DNA from 3 places in the Mycobacterium sp. NPDC004974 genome. Region 1 is predicted to be linked to each of the others. Evidence: riboswitches for the same ligand, from Rfam matches in the RefSeq annotation. Region 1 holds a riboswitch; each other region holds the start of a gene.
What was found. A riboswitch is a leader RNA that binds a small molecule or an ion and turns the genes downstream of it on or off. The one in region 1 is predicted to bind glycine.

Region 1 (2,197 bases):
GCACTGCCCGCCACCAAGGTCCCCCGCTACGCCGGGAAGGGCACCTTCGCCCGGATCGCCGACATCCACGAGGTGTCCGACTATGACATCGCGATCCTCGGCGTGCCCTTCGACGGCGGCACTTCCTACCGGCCCGGTGCCCGGTTCGGTCCGATGGCCGTCCGCCAGGCCGCGCGCACGCTTCGCCCCGGCTATCACGTCGAACTCGGCGTCGCGCCGCTCGACCATGTGCAGGTTGTCGACGCCGGCGACGTCGCGGTCACGCCGTACAACATCGCCGAGGCCTGCCAGCAGATCCAGGATCATGCCTCCGACATCCTGGCCGGCGGCGACCGCCGGATCGTGTCGATCGGCGGTGACCACACCATCGCGCTGCCGAACCTGCGGGCCCTGCACGCCAAGCACGGTCCCGTCGCGCTGGTCCACTTCGACGCCCACCTGGACACCTGGGACACCTACTTCAACGCCCCGGTCACCCACGGCACGATCTTCCGGCGGGCGTTCGAGGAAGGGCTGCTCATCGAGGATCACTCGATCCACGTCGGCATCCGCGGCCCGATCTACGACCAGATCGACCTCGACGACGACGCCCGCATGGGGTTCAAGATCATCCGGGCCGGTGACCTCGACGTGATCGGCACGGACGCGGCCGTCGACGTGGTGCGCCGCCGGGTCGACGACCTCCCGGTGTACCTGTCGATCGACATCGACGTGCTCGACCCGGCCTTCGCCCCGGGCACCGGCACTCCCGAAGCCGGTGGCCTCACCTCGCGCGAACTGCTGAAGATGCTGCGCAAGATGTCCGGGCTCAACATCGTCGGCGCCGACGTCGTCGAGGTGGCCCCCGCCTACGACCATGCCGAGATCACGACCGTGGCAGCGGCCACCGTGGTGTTCGACATCGTGTCGCTCATGGTCGCTGGACGGGTGTCAAATCTGCCCGTCAACGGAGAAGTTGCGGCCACAGCGCCGTAATCGAGTAGCATCCGTCACATAACTCAATACGTCGTTGACGCATTGTGGGAGAACCTCCGATTCCGGAGGCGCCGTAGGAGCAACTCCTCCCCGGGAATCTCTCAGGCCCAATACCGCAGTGTCGAGACAACTCTGGAGAACAGCGCTATCGCGCTTACCGAAGGGGACAAGCGCAACGCGCTAAAGCTCTCAGGTTTCAGGACAGAGCGGGGAGGTGTCACTTCACGACGCATCGTGTAATCGCGATGCCCGAAACCGGAGTCACCTCATGCCTGAGTGCACCGCAATTGTCAACGACGACAGCTCTTTTCGCGACCGCCACATCGGCCCCGACCGTGTGGGCGAGCGGCACATGCTGGACGCTCTCGGGTTCGCAACCACCGATGAGTTGATCGACAGCGCGGTGCCGCAGCAGATCCGCTGCCCCGAAGACTTGCGGCTGCCCGCCGCGCGGTCCGAACAGCAGGTGCTCGCGGCGCTGCGCGAGCTGGCCGACCGCAATCAACAGCGGATTCAGATGATCGGTCTGGGGTATTCCGACACCATCACTCCCGCTGTCCTGCGCCGCAACATGCTCGAGTCGCCTGCCTGGTACACCGCCTACACGCCGTACCAGCCGGAGATCTCGCAGGGCCGACTGGAGGCGCTGCTCACCTTCCAGACGTTGATCGAAGACCTCACCGCGTTGCCGGTGGCCGGTGCATCGCTGCTGGATGAGGCCACCGCGGTGGTGGAGGCGATGCTGTTGATGCGACGGGCCAACAAGTCCGTGTCGTCCAACCGTGTGGTTCTGGACGCCGATTGCCTGCCGCAGACGCTCGCGGTGGTGCGCGGGCGGGCCGAGGCCGTCGGCATCGAGGTCGTGGTCGCCGATCTGACCGAGGCGCTGCCGGACGGTGACGCCTTCGGTGTGGTCTTCCAGTCCCCGGGTGCGAGCGGACTGGTCCGTGACCTCGCCCCGCTCATCGCCGCGGCGGGCGAACGCGGCATGCTCACCACGGTCGCCGCCGACCTGCTGTCGCTGACCCTGATCACGGCCCCCGGCGAGCAGGGCGCGGACATCGCGGTCGGCTCGGCTCAGCGATTCGGCGTGCCGCTGTTCTTCGGCGGACCCCACGCCGGGTACATGGCGGTGCGATCCGGTTTGGAGCGCATGCTGCCCGGCCGCCTGGTCGGCGTATCGGTCGATGTCGACGGCAAGCCCGCCTACCGGCTCGCACTG
Region 2 (2,197 bases), on a different contig from region 1:
GCGGTGCCGAAGGACGGTCCCTCGGCCGGCGTCACGATGGTGACGGCACTGGTGTCGATGGCGACCGGCCGGCAGGTGCGCGGCGATGTCGGCATGACCGGTGAGGTCACGCTGAACGGCCGGGTGCTGCCGATCGGCGGCGTCAAGCAGAAGCTGCTCGCGGCACAGCGAGCCGGTCTGAAGACGGTGTTCATCCCGGTGCGCAACGAGCCCGACCTGGACGACGTGCCGGCCGAGGTGCTCGATGCGCTGGAGGTCAGGCCCATGACCGACGTGGCTGACATCATCGCGGCGGCGCTGGAGCCGGCTGCCGAGCTCGCGACAGCCGCCGCGTAAGGACGGCCACCGCTCGGGCGACCGTGAATGTGCGCAGGTGACTGCCGGTCACCGTACAGACACGGTCGCTCGGCGGGCAGGGCTTGACCAGGGGGGGTGCGCATTCCGCACTCGGCTGCTAACGTGACGCGCGGCACACTCCGGGTTCGGGGTGGCCCACAACTCAAGATGCCGTTGAGTCGCGGCGGGAGAGTCCCGCCCCATCCAGCCGGCGGGCGCCGCAGGAGCAAATCCTCCCCAGGAATCTCTCAGGCCCCCGTATCGCCGCGACTAGGCACCTCTGGAAAGCAGTCGGCCAGTCCAGGACCGGCTCACCGAAGGGGCAGGTGAAGCGCCGATAGCGGCGGTTCGTGAAAACTCTCAGGTTCAAAACGACAGAGCGGGGAGGCGCCCGCAGTCCGCGCGCCCCATGGGGCCTGAGATCCTTAGGTTGTTATGTCCCAATCCAGTGATCTGTCCGCTGATTCAGCGGAATCGCCGGCATCGTCCGGCGAGCCACAACACCTCTCGCGCCAGCTGTCCAACCGGCACATCCAGCTGATCGCGATCGGCGGTGCGATCGGAACGGGCCTGTTCATGGGGTCCGGCAAGACCATCTCGCTGGCCGGCCCGTCGGTCCTCTTCGTCTACATGATCATCGGCTTCATGCTGTTCTTCGTGATGCGGGCCATGGGCGAGCTGCTGCTGTCCAACCTGCATTACAAGTCCTTCGCCGACTTCGCCGCCGACCTGCTCGGCCCGTGGGCCGGCTTCTTCACCGGCTGGACGTACTGGTTCTGCTGGATCGTCACGGGCGTTGCCGACGTCGTGGTGATCGCCGGGTATGTGGCCTTCTGGTGGCCGGATCTCCCGCTGTGGATACCGGCACTCGCGACGGTCGTGGTGCTGATCGGTCTGAATCTGCCTACTGTGCGAGCCTTCGGTGAGACCGAGTTCTGGTTCGCCCTGATCAAGATCATCGCGATCGTGACGTTGATCGTCATCGGCCTTGTCATGATCTTCACCAGTTTCGAAGCGCCCACCGGCGCCCAGGCCTCGTTCGCCAATCTGTGGAACGACGGCGGGTTCTTCCCCACCGGCCCAATGGGATTCGTGGCAGGCTTCCAGATCGCCACCTTCGCGTTCGTCGGAATCGAATTGGTGGGCACCACCGCGGCCGAGGCCAAGGACCCCGAACGCAACCTGCCCAAGGCGATCAATTCGATCCCCGTACGCGTCATGCTCTTCTACGTCGTCGCCCTGACCGTCATCATCGCGGTCACGCCGTGGCGCGAGATCGATCCCAAACTCAGCCCGTTCGTGGCCATGTTCAGCCTCGCAGGCCTGGGCATCGCGGCATCGGTGGTCAACTTCGTGGTGCTGACCTCGGCGACGTCGTCGGCCAACTCCGGCATCTATTCGACCTCCCGGATGGTCTACGGCCTGGCCACCGAAGGTGACGCGCCGAGTCTGTTCGGCCGGCTCACCTCGCGGCGCGTGCCCGCAAACGCATTGTTCCTGTCCGGGGTGTTTCTGCTGTCGGGTGTGGTCATGGTCGTGGCCGGCGACTCGATCGTCGCGGCCTTCACGTTGGTCACGACCATCTCGTCGCTGTGCTTCATCTTCGTCTGGTCGGTCATCCTGATCAGCTATCTCGTGTACCGGAAACGCCGGCCGGAACTGCACGAGGCCTCGAAGTTCAAGATGCCCGGCGGCGTCGTGATGTGCTACGTCGTCCTGGCTTTCTTCGCCTTCCTGATCGTGGCGTTCGCGTTGAAGGAAGACACCCTGCAGGCCGAGCTGGTGACGCCGGTGTGGTTCCTGGTCCTGGGTATCGCCTGGCTGGTGCTACGGCGTCGCCCGCAACATCTGGCCCGCGAAG
Region 3 (2,197 bases), on a different contig from region 1:
ACCGCCAGCAGCACCTGCGCGGTACAGATGTTGCTGGTCGCCTTGTCCCGGCGGATGTGCTGCTCACGAGTCTGCAGCGCCAGGCGGTACGCCGGGGCCCCGTCCGCGTCGACGGACACGCCGACCAACCGGCCCGGAAGCTGCCGGGCGTGCTTGGCGTGCACGGCGAGATAACCGGCGTGCGGACCGCCGAATCCCATTGGCACACCGAACCGTTGGCTGGTTCCGAAGGCCACGTCGGCCCCGATCTCCCCCGGCGGGGTGATCACGGTCAGCGCGAGCAGATCGGCGCCGACGGCGACGAGCGCGTCCCGCTCGTGGGCCGCACTGATCAGTCCAGCCCAGTCATCGACACGTCCGCTCGCTCCCGGCAGTTGCACGATGACGCCGAAGAACTCGCCGTCCGGAAGTCCCTGGCGCAGATCGGCCGTGACGATCTCGATGCCGAGCGGCTCCGCACGGGTGGCCAGCACGGCCGCGGTCTGCGCATACACGTCGGTGTCGACCAGCAGTCGATTCGCCTTCGACTTGGTCGCGCGGTGCATCAGCGTCATGGCCTCGGCCGCGGCGGTGCCCTCGTCGAGCATCGAGGCGTTCGCCACCTCGAGTCCGGTCAGATCCGACACCATGGTCTGGAAGTTCAGCAGCGCCTCGAGGCGGCCCTGGCTGATCTCGGGCTGATACGGCGTGTACGCGGTGTACCAGGCGGGGTTCTCAAGAATGTTGCGCCGCAGCACAGCGGGCGTGAAGGTGTCGAAGTAGCCCTGGCCGATCATCGAGACCGCGGTCGTATTGGAGTCGGCCAACGCGCGCAACTCGGCCAGCGACTCCTCTTCGGTGGCCGGCGCGGGCAGACCCTCCAGGCCCGGGGCGACACCACCGGAGGACAGCGCGTCGAGGATGCCTGCCGGAAGCGCCTTGGCGGCGAGCTCGTCGAGGGAGGCCACGCCGATCACGTCGAGCATGGTGCTGACGGCGGAGGCGTCCGGGCCGATGTGACGATCGGCGAAACGCGATTGATGCTGGTCGGACACGACACTCTCCTGAGGCGCAGACGTGCTCAGACGTCGTAGCAGTCCCTCTCCCTCTGTCGTCGACCCGGTCCGGGCGCCTGAGAGATTCAGCCCCGGTACAGGACTTTTCCCCATGGGCGGGTACCCGATGGGCACCACTTTCCAGAGGCATCGGGGCCTGGCGCGGTCCTGGGTGCCTGAGAGGTTGACGGAGAGGTATTGCTCCTTCGGCGTCCGTGGCTGGCTGTCACGAAACTCTCCCGCACGAGGGCGATGCGTCGATAATTCTACCGGCCGCTCACCTATGCCCGCGAACAGACGCGCAGCTGCCCCACATCGCTGGATGCGGGGCAGCTAGGTGTCTGTTCGCGAGGGGAGATCAGCCGATCTTGCGGTCGCGGCTTTTGCGGCGCGACGCCAACTCATCCTCGGGTGATGCGATGGACTCGCCGCCGTCGGCACGCTCGCCCGGGAAGTCGGCGATGGTGCCGGTCAACTCACGCATGGCGCCGGATACCGCGATGCCGAACACGCCCTGGCCGCCCTGCAGCAGATCGACAACCTCTTCGGCCGAGGTGCACTCATAGACCGTGGTGCCGTCGGAGAACAGGGTGATGTTGGCCAGATCCTGCACGCCCCGCTGACGTAGGTGGTCGACCGCGACCCGGATGTTGTGCAACGAGATACCGGTGTCCAGCAACCGCTTGACGATCTTGAGGACCAGGACGTCCTTGAACGAATACAGGCGCTGGCTGCCCGAGCCGGCCGCGCCGCGGATCGAGGGAACCACCAGGGAGGTGCGGGCCCAGTAATCGAGCTGCCGGTAGGTGATACCGGCGATCTGGCATGCACTGGGACCGCGGTAACCGACCAGTTCGTCGGGCACCGAATCGTCGGGGAACAGGCCTCCCTGCACGGGTTCGCCAGATGGCCTGACGGGCGGCTCCGCGCCGCTCCCGGTGGTCAGATCCAGCTCTTCCTGCCGTGGCGTGTCACCCACTGTGAATCCTCTCGCCGTTCGAACTCGCACGCACCGTACTCCTATGTCCTGCAACGCGGCGATCTCTGCCGCGACGGTTTGCTGCGAGCTCGAATGTGTCGAGCATACGCTTCCCGCCGGGCCCTGATTGCCCGCTGCGAAGAAAGTATGGCGCCCGAATTCCCGCCGGATTGTCTCCCGCGCC

Region 2: another riboswitch for glycine. It lies ahead of cycA (D-serine/D-alanine/glycine transporter); the one in region 1 lies ahead of gcvP (aminomethyl-transferring glycine dehydrogenase).
Region 3: another riboswitch for glycine. It lies ahead of gcvP (aminomethyl-transferring glycine dehydrogenase); the one in region 1 lies ahead of gcvP (aminomethyl-transferring glycine dehydrogenase).

Annotation. Positions count from the first base shown of each region.
Region 1 covers NZ_JBSGAQ010000002.1:134,644-136,840, reverse strand. Annotated here, with positions in the region: gene speB (agmatinase) at 1-975, shown strand, start outside; glycine riboswitch at 1,098-1,190, shown strand; gene gcvP (aminomethyl-transferring glycine dehydrogenase) at 1,244-2,197, shown strand, end outside.
Region 2 covers NZ_JBSGAQ010000010.1:69,273-71,469, forward strand. Annotated here, with positions in the region: gene lon (endopeptidase La) at 1-336, shown strand, start outside; glycine riboswitch at 512-610, shown strand; gene cycA (D-serine/D-alanine/glycine transporter) at 772-2,197, shown strand, end outside.
Region 3 covers NZ_JBSGAQ010000010.1:118,838-121,034, forward strand. Annotated here, with positions in the region: gene gcvP (aminomethyl-transferring glycine dehydrogenase) at 1-1,034, opposite strand, end outside; glycine riboswitch at 1,188-1,286, opposite strand; gene ACWEFV_RS21740 (MerR family transcriptional regulator) at 1,393-2,013, opposite strand.